Linked DNA regions of Thalassoglobus sp. JC818. The protein of the gene in region 1 interacts with the protein of each later gene in a pairwise test. Links are inferred from orthologs where the notes say so. Each region holds a gene or a part of one and is shown on either strand. Other genes may lie near its edges.

Region 1 (8,287 bases):
CCCGAAGCACAACTCGACCGTTTTCTGGTACAATTGCAAGTCGGTTATCCGGACCGCGAAATGGAAATCGCGATGCTTTACGACCGGGCCATTACATTGCCCATCGACAGCATCGAACCAGTCATGACGATGGAAGAAGTGGCGGATATTCAGCAGACCGTTCGTGAGATTGACCTCGATCGAAGCGTGGCTGGCTATCTGGTCGATATCGTGGCACGGACTAGAAATCATCCACTGATTCGCCTCGGCGTGAGCCCACGTGGAAGTTTGATGTTTTTCCGAGCGGTGCAGTCCGCGGCGTTTCTCTCTCATCGCGATTTTGTGACTCCCGATGATGTTCAGCGGATGGCAATTCACGTCCTTCCGCACCGATTGAGTTTGATGCCGAAAGCACGTTACGGAAGCATGACTAAAGCCCAGGTGATCCAAGAAATTCTGAGTGAACTGCCCGTTCCGGCATGAAGCGACAACAACCCTTCCTGGTCCGATTGACGAAGTTTCTGGTGGGATTCAAGCTGACACCCATCGGCCGGGTTGCGGTGTTGGGAATCTTTCTGAGTGCAATCGGGGCAGTGACCGTCGAAGTCCCGATCTATCAGATTTTTTGCGGTTTCGTAGTCTTCTTCGGGCTGATCGAGCTGACCGGAATCCTTCTGCGGCCGAAGGTAGACGTGAAGGCTTGGCTTCCGGATCGAGTGACTGCTGGCGAGTCAGTTACGGGTTACCTGACTGTGACAAACCGAGGGTGGTTGCCCGCCTGCGATATCATGTGTGTGATGTTTGGGCTTCCCGGGGGATTGCGGCACCTCGACCCCGATCGTTCAGTCCAGTGGATTGGGGCAGGCGAAACAGAGACCTTGCCGTTCACGATCGAAGCCAAATCGCGAGGCGAATATCTCCTCCCAGAAATCAGAGTGCATAGCACGTTCCCCTTCAATTTAATGCGGTTCGGCAAAGCGAAAGCCCCACAACTGGAGTTGCTGGTAGTTCCAGCGTTCGAGCCGATCGGAAGATATTCTCTGCCGTTCTCTCGCAAGTTTCAGGTGGGGGGGGTCACGGTCGATTCGCAGATCGGGCAGTCGACTGAGTTTGTTGGGAATCGCGAATACGTTCCGGGAGAACCGGCTCGGAAGTTGGACTTTAAAGCTTGGGCGCGAGTCGGGCATCCGGTTGTCCGTGAGTTTCAGGATGAAGTGACATCCGACGTCGCACTGATTCTGGACGTCTTTCGACCGACTGAGTGGCGGCGATTCGGGATGGCTTCGAAGCAGTTGGAAATGGCGGTTTCTCTCACCGCTGCCATCGCCCATTCGCTCGATCAGCACCAGTCGTCGGTCGAGGTCTTCGGCTGTGGTCCGGATTTGTATCTCTTTCAGCCTTCTGCTCAGGGGAGCCACTTCGAAAGCATTTTGCAGATTCTCGCAATGACTCAGCGAAATCGGTACGACAGCTTCTCACAACTGACAGAAGCGATGACCGAACCATTAGAGTCGACTGCCGTCGCCATTTGTGTATTCCTGACATGGAATCCAGAGCGCGAACACTTTGTGCGCATGATGATTGAGTCCGGAGTTGGCGTTCGATGTTATTTGATCGTTGATTCACGAGATGAAATCGGGCTCCCGAACGATTTGGACATCGCGGTCATTGATCCTCGAAATCCATCGGCATTGGAAGGGATCGAGCAATGATCGAGGCTCCTTCTGATGCCCGAGGAATGTTGACTCAGCAGCGAATTGCAGCCATCGGGATTGTTTCAGTTCAGGCGATCACTCTGGGTGCACTGATGGATGCGCCAGGGCTGGCTGGGTTTGCGGTGCTGTTGGCATTGGTCAATTTTCCCGTGGTCCGACGCGGACGACTGATCTCGATCCGGACGAAGCACTGGGTGGCGATGGTCGGCGTCCTCTTCTTTCTGAAGTACTCGTTTGCTCCTCGAGAATTCGAGTTTCGCTTCGCATTCTTGATGACCGAACTGGCTTACGAAGTGGCCACGTTTTGTTTAGTTGTAGAACTGATTTCCTTATACCGATTACAAAATCGATCGCGGCTGCCGCTGAACTTTCTCGCATTTGCGGTCGTTGGGATGATTTTCACGGGCAATGTGCGATTGAGCCCGAATCGTCGACTGGCGATGTTGATTCTCGTCCAGCTGTTTGTAATTTTCTGGGCTTGGTTTGCGACCTCGAGTCGGCGACAAATTCGAAACTCTTCGGCCAGGAGTTCATGGTTTCGGACTGGAGTCATCACAACGCTTTTGGTGCTTGCGCTCGTGGGGGGGACTGCGTGTTCTGTGTTGCTGCATCGCAACGAGCGGCGTCTGGAAGATTTGATCTCGACATTTCTGGAGCTCAATCAGGAAGGTCCAGCTCGCGCGGGGTTCTCCGGTCGTGGCAGCCTGGCAGATATCACCAACTGGAAGCAGTCGGAAGAAAACGAGTTAGCGCTTTCGATTCACTCGCCGATCATGCCGGGGTATATGCGAGGGCGGGTGTTCGATTATTTCGAAAGGGACAGATGGACAGTCACTCAGCAAGCGAGACGACTGTTCCAGTCAGAGGTCCCCGATGAAATGACTCTGCAGCATGCGTCGGATCAGTTGTACCTGCCCAAGGGGGAGATCAAAGGTCAATTCTCTGAAATGAAGATCTGGCCTGTTGATCGAAGCACCGCCGGTCATTGTTTCGGAACGCTCGACACAGTCGGGCTCGTGTGTCGAGCATATTCTGTTTACGTCGATCGAAGCGGAATCCTGACACGCCCGGACGATGATCTTGTTTCTCCATACATGCTTTTCCGGCAGCCATCTCGAACGCCCTCGCGACTCCCGGTTTCGAGTGATTTTCTACAGCTTCCGGAATCAATCGATGAGCGTGTCTTTTCGGTTGCAGAGACAATCTTCGATGATGAGTCCCGACCGGGTGAGAAAATCCGCGGCGTCAAAGAGTTTTTCTTGGAGAACTTTCAGTACCAACTCGGATTTAATGCACCGCCAGGGGAAGACCGACTTGGTTACTTTTTGTCGGAGCGAGTTCCGGCCCACTGTGAGTACTTCGCGACAGCGACTGCGGTTCTTCTGAGGATTGGCGGTGTTCCGTCGAGGTATGTTACAGGCTATCTCGCTCAGGAAAAGAACTCCGTTGATGGTCAATGGAATGCAAGGCGAAAGGATGCTCACGCCTGGGTGGAAGCTTACGACGCTGATCTCGGACGTTGGGTGATTGTGGAGTCCACTCCCGCTGAAGGAGTTCCGAGTCCGACGTCAGTCTCGGTCTGGACTCAACGACGTGAAGCATTCAACCAATATGTTCGATCCATGCAGGAAGCTGCCCGACGCGGCCAATATGCTTCTCTGGCAATGATGTTTGTACAGCCAGTGTTGTGGGGCATTGCCGGTCTCATTGCCTTGAGTGCCATTGGGGTCGCACTTCAGCGATTGCTCAGCGTCTCGCTGCGACGGACTGCGAAGACTGAAGCGGTGACTGCGCTCTCTCAGGAGCGAGTGCGAATGGACTTATTCGTGGCGAAGTATGGACTCATCAGGTCTCCCAGCGAAACATTGTTGGCCTTCGCTAATCGGGTTGAAACGGACCCGACAGTGATCAATCGGGAGCGCGTAGCGGACTGGTATCGAAGCTATTCCACATTCCGGTTTCGTCCTCGTCAGCCCGATGTAGACCTGACAGCGTTACAGTCGGAAGGTGAACGAATCATCGCGTCCGGGGTGGGGAAGTCTGCGACTCAAAAAACGGAAGTTGAAAATGTTTGATGACTTGCTCGGGAAGACAATCGTTCTGGATATGGCCAGCCCGTACGTGTTCATCGGGACACTACAAGCTGCCGACGACTTGTTTCTCGTATTGGTCGATGTGGATGTCCACGATCTGCGAGACAGTAGCACGAATCGTGAAACCTACGTTCATGAAGCGAGAGTGCATGGTGTCACGCCGAACCGTTCTCGAACCCTCGTTTACCGCAATCAAATTGTCAGCATGTCGCTGTTAGACAATGTCCATGCGGAATAGGGTTGTTTCAAATGCAATGAAGCTGATGTGAACGGGGCGAAGCAGTGATCAAGGAAAAATCGTGACCGTGCGAGTCCGGAGTGTGTCGAATTTTGAGCGATCTGTTCAGGTTTGAGAGTCGTCGAAGTTGATGTGAGCAGAGATTCGGCGGAAATCATGGAGACGTAAAACCCAGTCCTTTTCCGAGTAGAAACAGTCTGATACAACACTCGAAACTCTTTCTGCGTGAGACAAAGACAATGACTGAATTGGCGAAATTAGCGCTCTCTGATGGGACAGTCTTTACTGGACGGCGTTTCGGTGCTGAAGGCGAACACTTCGGTGAAGTCGTTTTCAACACGAGCATGACTGGCTATCAGGAGATTCTGACTGATCCTTCGTACAACGGCCAAATTGTCACGATGACTTACCCGATGATCGGGAATTATGGCGTCAACCGGGACGACGTCGAACGTGACCGACTTGCCCTGAAGGGGTTTGTGGTCAAGGAGTTGTGCCGCGAACCGAGCAGCTACCGGATGACAATGTCTCTCGACGACTACTTGCGCGAGAACGGAGTCATCGGGATTGAAGGTGTTGATACCAGAGCTCTCGTCCGTCGAATTCGAAGCGACGGAGCCATGACCGGCGTGCTTTCAACAATCGATCTCGATGATCAATCGTTGATCCAGAAGGCCCAGCAAAGCCCGCATCTGGTGGGGCAAGATCTCGTTAAGGAAGTCATGCCCGGTGCGAAAAGCGAATGGAGCGATGGTCTCCACGAGATTTCGCAATCAGAGTTCACGCCTCAAGCTTCGACAGAAGCGTGCGACAAGGCTTATCACGTTGTGGCTGTCGACTACGGAATGAAGTGGAACATTCCACGCCATCTCAAAGAGATGGGTTGCCGTGTCACAATCGTTCCCGGGAATGCAACCGCAGAGGAAATCCTGGCTCTTGAGCCGGATGGGGTGTTCCTGTCGAACGGTCCCGGAGATCCTCGTCCATTGCTTTACGCTGTCGAAGCGATTCGTGGACTCCTCGGTAAGAAACCGGTCTTCGGAATCTGCCTCGGGCAACAACTCCTGGGAATGGCCCTCGGTGGCGAAATCTACAAGCTGAAGTTCGGACATCGCGGAGCCAATCAGCCAGTTCTGAACAAAGAGACCGGACGCGTTGAAATTACATCACAGAACCACGGATTTGCTCTCGATATCAATACGCTTCCTGAGGGAACAGAAATCACTCACGTCAACCTGAACGATCAGACGGTCGAGGGAATTCGCCATCGCGATCTGAAGGCGTTTGGTGTGCAGTACCACCCCGAAGCTTCGGCTGGACCACACGACAGTGCCTATCTCTTCGGTGAGTTCCGCAAGATGATGGCGAACTGAAGTTGTTCGCTTTCGATGGCTTAGACTTTTGAGCTTTCATTTATACCGCATTGTCGGGGCACGAGAGTTTCGTCAAGCAGGTGAAAGCAATCCCGGAATTTGATGCCTCGAGTACAGATATCTTTCAATGAATGGCCCTGACTTGGGCGCAACAATTGTGAACCAATTCTAGAACTCAGCGGAAACAACACATGGCACTTGAAAAATCTCTCATCCTGCTCAAGCCGGATGCTGTTCAACGTCGTCTTTGCGGGGAAATCATCTCCCGACTTGAGAAAAAAGGTCTCAAACTCGTCGGGATGAGGATGCTCGTCGTGACGAAAGAGCTTGCTGCCAAGCACTACGAAGAACACGTTGAGAAGCCTTTCTATCCACTCCTCGAAGAATTCATCACTTCCGGGCCAGTGGTGGCCATTGTCGTTCAGGGACCAGAAGCGGTTTCTGTTGTGCGTGGAATGATGGGTAAGACAAACGGTCGCGAATCTGCGCCAGGAACAATCCGTGGAGACTTTGGACTGTCACGGCAGGTGAATCTGATTCACGGAAGCGATAGCCCCGAAGCTGCCGATCGCGAAACTGCGATTTATTTCCAGCCAGAAGAGCTGGTTGAGTATGCCCCATCGCTGGATAGCTGGGTGTGTGCCAGCGACGAGCTCTAAGCATTGCCGCTTTCGACTTTTGAGCGACATTTGCTGATGACGTTGATGGTGAACGACAAGTTCAAACAGCTGTGAGTGACAAAGAAAAACGGCGGTCAGAAAGTTCTGACCGCCGTTTCTTTTTATTGCGTTGAAGTCTGTGCTTGATTGGAGTGGGTGACAAGTCTGTCAGCAAGTCCATTCAAGGCACAGTCGGCAGAGCTTGCCTTAGACTTCTTTCGAGTCGATCCAGCTCATCATGCTGCGAAGTTCGCGACCGACTTTTTCGATCATGTGGTCACGCTCACGTCGACGAGTTGCATGGAATCCCGGGCAGTTGGCTTTGTTTTCGAGAAGCCAGTTGCGGGCGAAGGTTCCGTTCTGGATTTCTTCCAGAACTCGCTTCATTTCCTTCTTGGTTTCTTCAGTCACGATACGAGGGCCGCTGGAGTAGTCTCCGTATTCAGCTGTGTTCGAAACACTGTACCGCATGTAGTTGAGGCCACCTTCGTAGAAGAGGTCGACGATCAACTTGAGTTCGTGCATGCACTCAAAGTAGGCCATTTCAGGCTGGTAGCCTGCTTCGACGAGCGTTTCGAAACCAGCTTTGACGAGTGCGCTGACACCGCCGCAAAGAACAACCTGTTCACCGAAGAGGTCGGTTTCGGTTTCTTCTGCGAATGTGGTTTCGATGACGCCACCACGAGTTCCGCCGATCCCTTTCGCGTAGGCCAGAGCGAGGCCGCGTGATGTTTCGGAAGATCCGGGGTACATCGCGATCAGAGACGGAACACCGCCACCTTTGACGTACTCGCTGCGAACGAGGTGTCCTGGGCCTTTAGGGGCCACGAGACCAGCGTCAACACCTTCTGGTGGAATCACTTGGCCGAAGTGAATGTTGAATCCGTGTGAGCAGAGGAGCAGGTTGCCCGGTGAGAGATTGTCTTTGACGTAGTTGCGAAAGATGTCGCCCTGAACTTCGTCTGGCAGCAGCATGTTGACGAGGTCGCCGGCAGCAGCAGCTTCGTCAACTGGAAGCGGATCGAAACCGTGGCTGACAGCCAGGTCGTAGTTCGCACTTCCTTTACGTTGACCGATGACGACGTTGCAGCCGCTATCTCGCAGGTTTTGTGCTTGAGCGTGCCCCTGGCTTCCGTAGCCCAAAATGGCAATCGTTTTGCCTTTGAGCAGTGAGAGGTCCGCATCGTCATCGTAGTAAACTTTGGCTGCCATGTTATCGCCTTAGGTCAAAGAGTTTGTGTAAAGAAGATGCCGTCTGAACAGAGAGTTTCTGTTCGCTCGACAAGATGCCGATGAAAACGGCAAATCATTTGTGTGGAGCACTCGAGGGTGCGTGAGCCACTTTGGGGCCAGGTTATACAGCCTGGTCAACGTTGTCGCTGGAGTGAGTTGGATCTCCAACTTCAATCGCCGACGACATCGAATTCGAACGGGACAGAGCAATTCGGCCTGTTCGAGCCATTTCGAGGATCCCGAAGGGACGCACCGCTTCGATGAACGCTTCGATCTTTCGTTCCTGTCCGGAGATTTCGATCATCACATGCTTGGCACTGACGTCGACAATGCTTCCCCGGAAGATGTCAACAAGTTCCTTCAGTTCGCTGCGTTCCAGTCGAGTCTTGGTTTCGACTTTGATCAACATCAGATCACGTTCGACGTGCTCTTCCTGGATGTAATCGACGACTCGAACAACGGTGACAATTTTCTCGAGTTGTTTTCGAACCTGATCGAGAACGCGGTCGTCGCCTTTGACAACGAAGGTCATTCGCGAAAACTTTTCGTTTTCGGTGGGGCCGACAGCGAGGCTGTCGATGTTGTAAGCGCGAGAGGCCAGCATTCCTGAGATGTGGGCCAATACACCGGGCTGGTTCATGACCAGTGCTGAGAGGACGTGCCGCATGAGATTGATTCCGTGGATAACTGAATTGAAGTTCTGACTATTGCTTTGACCTCGCCTCACATTCAATGGCTCGGGGACTTCTGGCACTCGGGTCGAGTGACTCTGCTGAGTTGAAGTGCCTCTGCTCAGAAACGTGAGGGATCAGGCGGTGAGAACTCCATCGCCCGCCTGGACAAGACGGACCCATTCACCTGAAGATGGTTCGCGAACCTCAAGCAGAACGTTCGTCCCTGTTTTCCCGCTTGAAGACAGTTCCGGGCTGATGAACCCATGGTCGAGGAGTCTATCTGACCGCGTATAAGACGACAACTCAGGCGACTTTCATTTGGC
Region 2 (8,133 bases), on another replicon or contig:
TTCGTTTTCATTCTCGTCGACGACTTTGGATTTATGGATATCGGGGCGAACAACCCCGGGACATTCTACGAGACGCCGAACATTGATCGCCTTGCCAGCGAAGGCGTGCTGTTCACTCAGGGATATGCTGCCAATCCGGTCTGCAGCCCAACACGCTATAGCATCATGACGGGCAAGTACCCCTCACGGGTTGATGCCACGAATTTCTTTTCCGGAGAGCGTTCAGGAAAGTTTCTGCCTGCCACACTTAACAACAGGATGCCGCTCTCGGATGTGACCATCGCTGAGCAGCTGCGAGACAACGGATATCGAACGTTCTTTCTCGGTAAATGGCACCTCGGACCAACTCCGGAATTCTGGCCTGAACATCAGGGTTTTGATGTGAACATTGGTGGCCACGTGCGAGGATTGCCGAAGTCGTACTTCTCGCCGTATTCAAATCCGCGACTTTCAGATGGTCCCAAAGGAGAGCACTTGACGCATCGTCTCGCTGACGAAGCGATCAAACTCATTGAAGACTCCGAGGACGAGAAGTTCCTGCTCTACCTCTCCTTTTATACGGTTCATACGCCCCTGCAGGCACCGAAGCCGCTCGTGGAAAAGTATCGAGAGAAAGCAGCACTGTTGACCGAACAGCCAGAGTTTGGTCCGGAAGAACAAGTTTGGGAAACGGACGCAGAACGCAAAGTGCGAATTCGGCAAAGTCACGCGACCTATGCTGCAATGGTCGAGAGTCTCGATCAGAACGTTGGTCGAATTCTCGATCGGCTTGAAGAACTCAAACTCGCTGACGATACCGTCGTTGTGTTGTTCTCTGACAATGGCGGGCTCTCAACTTCGGAAGGCTCCCCCACTTCCAACCTTCCGCTTCGAGGAGGAAAAGGTTGGGTCTATGAAGGCGGGATTCGCGAACCGATGATTATCAAATGGCCGGAAGGCAATCGACCCAATCCCGTTTGTGACGTTCCCGTGATCAGCGTCGACTTCTATCCAACAATTCTGGATCTCGCTGGTATTGAAGTCCCAAGCGAAATGGTGCTCGATGGCGTCAGTCTTGTGCCGCTGCTCAAAGGAGAACCACTCCCTGAACGTGATCTGTTCTGGCACTATCCTCACTACAGCAATCAAGGTGGCTTTCCGGGCGGAGCGATTCGACGCGGCGACTACAAGCTCATCGAACGTTATGAAGACGGACGCACTCACCTCTATCACACGCGCGACGATGTTTCCGAAACGACCGACATCGCAGCTGACCATCCTGAACTGGTCAACGATCTGCGAAACCGATTGCATCAATGGTATAAAGAGGTTGACGCCAAGTTTCTGAGAGCCAAAGATGGTGGGGAAGATCCATGGACCCCGGATCAAGAGTAGAAACAGACGAGTGACGTCGATGGTTTCAGGAGGAAGGAGAAATCATCGACGCACTCGTTTTTTCTGATGTCTGATGTGACGACTTTGGAGATCTTCAGACCTCGATTCCACTGACTCGCACGAGCAAACTCAGCTCGAAAAGGAGTGGGACAGCACAAGCGAGTGCACAGGAAAGAGCAACTTGCTCTAAAAGGGGCGAACAGCTGGGTGGTATTGTCTTCCACCATCGAATCCGGAAGGTTGATTCGGAACCTGAGGTTGCGGCACTTGATTCGGTCTCGCCTGATTCGGTGCTGATTGAGCGGGCGACATCTGAGCTGGATTGTAATGCTGCGTTGGGAATGCATTCCCATGTTGCGGTTGAGTCGTGACCGATGCTTGTTCGTCCGACTGCGGCATCACACTCTTGAGAAGAGACTTCACCCACTCTGTTGAAGTCTGCTTCTGAGGCTCGACCACCTGTTGAGACGAAACATTCGCGGCTGGCTCTTCGAATGGTATCGGTCTTCCAAGCGTCGGCATCTTGTTCACATCGATGTGATTCCAGTTTTGTCCGCTGGCGTAGTTCTGTTCAATCACCCGTGAGTTGGAACTCTGTGCCCCGGCGGTCGGAGGCGGAGAATAGCTTTGCTGCGGATTCCAAGGCACAGCGTTCTGTGAACCTGCTGGGTGATTCACCTGTGATGACTGGTGACTCGACGGGTCGTTCTTGAACCGAATCGGAACGAGCGCATCCATCGCCAGTCGAGCCTTCTCAGCAGCGGTGATTTCCCCGCCAGCATTGGTTGTGTTCGGATCATATAGCGGAGCGTCTTCTGCTTCTGTCGCGAGAAGTTCGGTGCGTCCAGATTTGACGGCTGCTTCGATCACTTCAGGATGCTGGCTCCACTTGTTCTGGTCCCATTTGCGCACATCAACATAAGTTGTGAACAAAGCTGGCTGATGAGCGCGCGGAACGACGATCACACCTTCATTGGTATTCATGACGTGAAACTGCATCGCCAGAAGGGAGCCGACGCTGCCTGTCAGCAGACCGGTGAAGAACGTTTTGATTCCAAACATGACACACCCGACAGTTGCTCGAATCGCCGACAGAAGAAGTCCTGCGAAGCCATTCGATTGAAGAGGTTCTCAACTCTACAACTTCACCACCGTCATGCTTGAATTCTCTTTGCGATCAGGAGTCAGAATTCTTGATCGATTTGCCCTGCACACTCAAGGTTTTCTCAGGCCGAAGAGACCCCCAAAACCACAGTGCTTACGTACGCTGCACGACTACTGTTTGCCTTCTGATTGAGGAGGTTTGCCCTCTCGTCAAAACCGATCAACTCGGCTATCAGCCGCAGCACTGTTCGGACGCTTTGAATCAGATTCGTAAACTTGACGAATGCTGTTGTGATCTCATTCACAGCGGATCAGCTGCGTCGGAGTGACAATCCAGTCGACCCGTTCATCGTGATCCATCGCGGGAATTCGGTCGACGATTTGGCAATCGTAAGCGAGCGCAACCTTCAGACAGTCTGTGCGAAGTTGGGGAACAAGCCGATCGTAATATCCCGCGCCATATCCGAGTCGGTTTCCGCGACGATCGAAACCGAGCCCCGGTAAGAGTACGAGATCCACTTCTTCCGGAAGGACATGCAATCGCGCGTCGTCCCGCAATTCATGTCGCGGTTCAGGAATCCCATACTTGCCCACGATCAGATCAGCTTCATCCTTGAATTGAACAAGCTTAAGTCTGTTCTCAGAACAATAAGGAACAACAACACGAACAGCCCCGGAAGCCGCCTGAGCGATCATCTCAACTCGTGTTTGAACTTCGCTGCGAACGCCAACGAAGAATAGAACAGTCCCTGCTTCGTTGTATTCAGGCTGTGACGTCAGTCTCTCGAAGATCGCCGCTGAGAGTCGTTCCGGATCGTTAACCTTTGCACGTTCTGCGCGGAGTCTTTGTCGGAGTTGGTTCTTCGCTTCGTTCACATCGAAACCGTAATCAGTGCTTGCGTCTGACATCTCCGTTCGATCTTCTTCTGAGAGGAGATAGCTGTTCAATTCGTTGCGAGTTCGCTTCAAACTTTGGTCCGGTAGCCAATCGATTGAAGCTCATTCTTGATCCGTTCAATATGGCTTCCCTGAAGCTCAATCGTTCCGTCTTTAACAGTACCACCAACACCGATCGCGTCTTTGAGCTTCGTCAACAGATTGGGAAGGTGATCAGCTTCATCAATGAGATCGCGAATGACGGTGACACTCTTTCCACGCTTCCGTTTTTCCACTCCAATGCGAGCAATCTGCTTCGCTGGCGGAGTGTATTCGAACTCCGGTTCCGGACACGTGCATTCGCTTTCAAGTTCATCACACCGCTCGCACCGGGGAGGTCGATCGAACTCGGTCCCTTCAAAAAGTCTCATGACTCATTAATCCGCTGTAGGTTTCTTCGGCTGACATTTGCCGCAGGATAGCTTGATCATTCACCGATCACTTCGATGGTACCGGCAAAGATTCTCTGAACTCCGACAGGAAGTCGAACCAGCAAGGCCCCTTCGGCGTCGACACCTTCGCAAAGCCCGCCGATTTCGTCGACACCATCGTTCACCAGAATGTTTCTTCCGGAGAGATAGCAATGGTTGCGGTAATCTTCCAGAAAGTCAGAAGCTGTTGCGATGCGATTCCATTCGTGCTCCAGGTCCTCTAAGAGCTGAATGAGCACGTCCGTGCGACTCGCTTCTGAACCACTCATGTCGACGATCGATGTCGCCTTTGCCTGAAGTTGTTGAGGGGCTGACTGCAATGAGTTGTTGACGTTCAGCCCAATTCCGACGATGAGCAGGCTCGGACTCGCGGGGTGACTCTCGATCAACAGCCCCGCAACTTTTCTGCCTTGTACATAGACATCGTTCGGCCACTTGACCTGAACGTTCGACTCAGGAAGCCACCGTGCCACCGTTTTCCGAACGGCCATGCCTGTCGACAAGGACATCCTCGGCAGAAAACTCGTCGGAATTGCGAATTGCTGTGGATCGAACACGATCGAAAATGTCAGCGACCCCGGAGCCGACCACCACGAATTCGAACCGCGTCCTCGACCGGCAGTTTGCGTATTCGCCCCGACCAAAACCGGAAGATTTCGTCCGGTCATTGTCTCATTAGCCAGGAAGCGATTTGTCGAATCGACTTCGGCCAACCATTCCACCTGTTCCACCCACGATCCTTGCTCGATCAGGCGGCAATCAATTTCGTCTACATTCATCTCTCATTCCGAACGAGACCGGGTAGGCGAGCTTCGACCTCCGGCTCATATGGGCCGGGTGAACTCTGAAAACTTCCCACGATCTCTCAGTGTGTGCTGCTCGAGTAAAGCTTAGCTCTTTGCGAGACAGTCTTCGAGATAGTTGTGCCCCGCTTTGATTTCGCGAGTCACATCGGAGAGGTTCGGAAGAATTGGAATTCCTCGCGGAACTGGATGCATGAAGACCTCCGTTCGTCCCTGAAAATTGGTCTCTTTCAGAGCAGAGACGATCGGAACAAAATCAAGCGGCCCACGATGCGGAAGCTGGAGCATTTCCTGCTCTTTGGGAAGTTTCTCAGTACAGCCCATTCCGTGTTCCCATGCCTGAAAGTGCACGAGGCGATCACCGAGCCGATGGATGATTTCCGCGATTTGGGAAGGATCTTGCGGTAAGTGATAAGGAGCCATCGCAAGACCAATCGCGCTGGATGGCATTTCATCGAGCAGCATGAAAATCGACTCGGGCGAACTGATCAGTCCGCCGCTGTGGTTCTCGACCCCAACCGAAATCTCCAGGCTTTCTGCAAGCTCAACCGTTGGCTTGAGCTTTTCAGCGAACGCTTTCACTTCGCGTTTGAGGTCGTCTCCGGAAAGATCTTTCTTCCCGCCGGAATTGCAAATGACCATGTCTCCACCGAGACGTTTGGTGAGCTGCATTTCCGACTGCATGTTGAAGATGCCGTATTTGAAGCACGTCAGACTTCCGAGTTTCACGCCGTGCTGGTCGAGCAGTTCGCGAAACCGATCTTCGCCCATTTCGTCGATCTGCTCGCGCTGGTTTCCGTGCCGCTCGGCCCAGATTTCAATGGACTTTGCACCGGTCTGCGGAAGTTCAGCGAGAATGGTTTCAAGTGGATTTTTTCCATACATCGCAGAAGCCACGATGTAATTCAGTTCGAACGCCTGGGACTTAGGAGCGCATAAAGAAACCGCTGCCGTCAAAGACGATGCAGCGGCTACAGAAATCTCACAGAACTTACGTCTGGTGATGAGCATCGTGTTTCCTCAATCATTTCAATCCGGACTGCAGAGACGAAGCGACCGATTCGGCCGACAGGTCCTGCAAGTCGTTTGACTGAGGAAACGATATCAGTTCATCCAGTGGTTGTCTTCGTCAGTGTCAACTTGAGGCTCGTCCTGAACAGCATCCCAGCTGCGGAAGGCTTCGAAAACGTCTGAAGAGAGGAGCACGGTTTCCTCAGTTCCGATCACCATATCGATTCCGATGTTGCCAAGCAGACATCGGATCTCCCGGATGAAAGGAAGCGGAGCCATGAGTGTATTCTTCGGCAAGTCGGCACATTCTCGAAGTTCGAAGCTGGCCAGGTCAGGAGTGAACATTACGTCGTCCCGTTGGAGTCATTGCATTGAGTTGCGTCGTGTCGTTGGTCGATCCAACTTTATTCTGCACCATGGTGTCGCAGGAGGCGCGGAACTTCAATCAAACCTTCGAGAAGTACACGACTTTTGCAGATTCCCATGACACGCAACAGGTTTACCCAAGATTTAATTAAGAAGTGAGTTGGGAAGATTGAAGACACTGGCTGAATTGGCCATTCCGTAACGATTGTTCCGATCACAGCGAGAAGGATACTTTGACTGTCACATCACCCGGCAGAACAATCTTCCAGTGGTCCGTTTACGAAGATTGGTCAGATTTTTATCCTGACAGGTTGTCGTTGAACGGTGGTATTCCTCAACGTGTTTTCATTGAGACACACGCTCATGTTTCTGAAGAGGGAGAATGCAAACATGTCCAAACAACTGTTGCTTCTGGCATTACTTGCGTCTTTGCAGAGTTCCGTTTTCGCTGACGAACCGGTCGATGAGAAAGCACCGGCAGTGAAAGCCATCAAAGAGGTCGGTGGCAACGTCATGGCCATCGCCCAAAATGACCCACGGCTGGACGTCACGCTGCACCTGGCGGATCAAGATGTCACTGATCAAACCCTGGAACAGGTTGCCGCTCTGGAAAATGTCGCTTGGCTTAATCTCGCTGGAACCAAAATCTCCGACGACGGCCTGGCCAACCTCGCTGGCTTGGACTCGCTCGAAAAGCTGCATCTGGAGAAGACAGCCATTGGCGACAAGGGGCTGAAGCACCTCTCAGGGCTGAAGCACCTCGTCTATCTGAACCTCTACGAAACGAACGTCACGGACGCAGGGATTGACGAGCTGGCCAAACTGAAGAGCTTGCGACGCGTGTATCTGTGGCAGTCTAAGGTGACAGAATCCGGAATCGAAAAACTTCAGAAAGCCCTTCCCGAAGCCCAGGTCGTCGGAGCAATTAAACTGACCCCTGTCGAACCACCGATGCCCGAACCTGAGAAGAAGGAACCTGAGAAGAAGGAACCTGAGAAGAAGGAACCTGAGAAGAAGGAACCTGAGAAGAAGGAACCTGAGAAGAAGGAACCTGACAAGAAAGACGCTGACAAGAAAGACGCTGACAAAGACTAAGCGTGTCGGAACGGCAAGGGGCTGGTGCGAGGTACGCTCGACGTCTTGAACCAGTGATAGATGCCGAGCGTCGTGACTCCTGTCAGCAGGACAGCAACAGCCCAGCCGATCCACGATTTTTCTTCAGGCTTCGTCTCCGGAACGGTCCCCTGAAGATTCTGAACAGCGCGATTTGCAGAATCACGCACACGTGCATCCGCGTCGTTTTTCTGAATGCGAATCAAAACCGGAATGAGATGCCGAGAGCGTCGACCACCTTGTCCGATTTCGTGGGCACTTTGTTGACGCACCTCGGGATCAATGTCTTGCAAGGCTGTTTCTAGAACAGAGAGATGCCGCCCGGATCTCTGATGGATCGTCCCGAGCGATTCAATTGCGACAATTCGGACATCTGGATCAGCATGATGTGCGGCGCGCACCCACAGCATCTCGCCATGGTCCCCGGAATGCCGTTGAACCACCTGGATAATGTTCCAGCTCAAAGAGCAGGCAAGCGTAATTCCGAGCGCGATCGCCACCCATCTCGGGACAGAGTTCGTCGGGGCCACAGGACTCGGAAGCGGAACGCCTGACTTGGGCGACTTCGCCTGTGCTCGTGTTCCGCCGCTGCCTGTGCGGAGTCGATCGTGCATCTCCTCTGGAGTCGGACGCGTCACGACGACCGATTGCTTGACCGATCGAAGCTGCCGCATCACCGCCTGAGCCGACTCGGGTCGGTTGGCAGGGTCTTTCTCGAGCAACTGAAGAATGATTCTCTCCAGCGCGATGGGACAATCGAGTGCCTTCTCGCTGGGCCGCACCGGCATGTTCTGACAGTGCATGTGCAATGTGGCAGCGGGTGTTTCTCCGATGAATGGCGGAGTCCCTGTAATCAGTTCGTAGAGAACACAACCGAGAGCGTAGAGGTCAGTTTTGTCTGTGATCTCCTGCCCGCGGATTTGTTCCGGAGCCATGTACAGAAATGTTCCGGCGGTTTTTCCCGCAGCAGTGATTCTTCGCGAATCCGCGACTGA

Evidence for each region.
Region 2: the proteins of ndk (region 1) and AB1L42_RS11445 interact in binary tests that used the Escherichia coli proteins (3 or more experiments, as listed by UniProt). The link is inferred for Thalassoglobus sp. JC818 from one-to-one orthologs.

The regions. Positions count from the first base shown.
Region 1 is NZ_JBFEFI010000003.1:349,377-357,663, forward strand. What follows is about bases 4,362-7,323. They hold ndk (nucleoside-diphosphate kinase), read left to right. Parts: upstream 4,362-5,589; coding sequence 5,590-6,057; downstream 6,058-7,323. Other genes in these bases: carA (glutamine-hydrolyzing carbamoyl-phosphate synthase small subunit), read left to right, coding at 4,362-5,398; ilvC (ketol-acid reductoisomerase), read right to left, coding at 6,265-7,269. Outside these bases: AB1L42_RS09275 (MoxR family ATPase), read left to right, coding at 1-462; AB1L42_RS09280 (DUF58 domain-containing protein), read left to right, coding at 459-1,691; AB1L42_RS09285 (transglutaminase domain-containing protein), read left to right, coding at 1,688-3,769; AB1L42_RS09290 (hypothetical protein), read left to right, coding at 3,762-4,025; more of carA, read left to right, coding at 4,265-4,361; ilvN (acetolactate synthase small subunit), read right to left, coding at 7,412-7,957. UniProt on the Escherichia coli protein: Major role in the synthesis of nucleoside triphosphates other than ATP. The ATP gamma phosphate is transferred to the NDP beta phosphate via a ping-pong mechanism, using a phosphorylated active-site intermediate.
Region 2 is NZ_JBFEFI010000004.1:83,964-92,096, forward strand. The notes cover bases 1,582-4,389. They hold AB1L42_RS11445 (5-formyltetrahydrofolate cyclo-ligase), read right to left. Parts: upstream 3,388-4,389; coding sequence 2,776-3,387; downstream 1,582-2,775. Other genes in these bases: AB1L42_RS11440 (hypothetical protein), read right to left, coding at 1,582-2,436; AB1L42_RS11450 (translation initiation factor), read right to left, coding at 3,444-3,785; AB1L42_RS11455 (biotin--[acetyl-CoA-carboxylase] ligase), read right to left, coding at 3,842-4,389. Also shown: AB1L42_RS11435 (sulfatase), read left to right, coding at 1-1,374; more of AB1L42_RS11440, read right to left, coding at 1,561-1,581; more of AB1L42_RS11455, read right to left, coding at 4,390-4,624; AB1L42_RS11460 (sugar phosphate isomerase/epimerase), read right to left, coding at 4,736-5,659; AB1L42_RS11465 (hypothetical protein), read right to left, coding at 5,753-6,004; AB1L42_RS11470 (hypothetical protein), read left to right, coding at 6,416-7,120; AB1L42_RS11475 (protein kinase), read right to left, coding at 7,117-8,133. UniProt on the Escherichia coli protein: Involved in the removal of 5-formyltetrahydrofolate.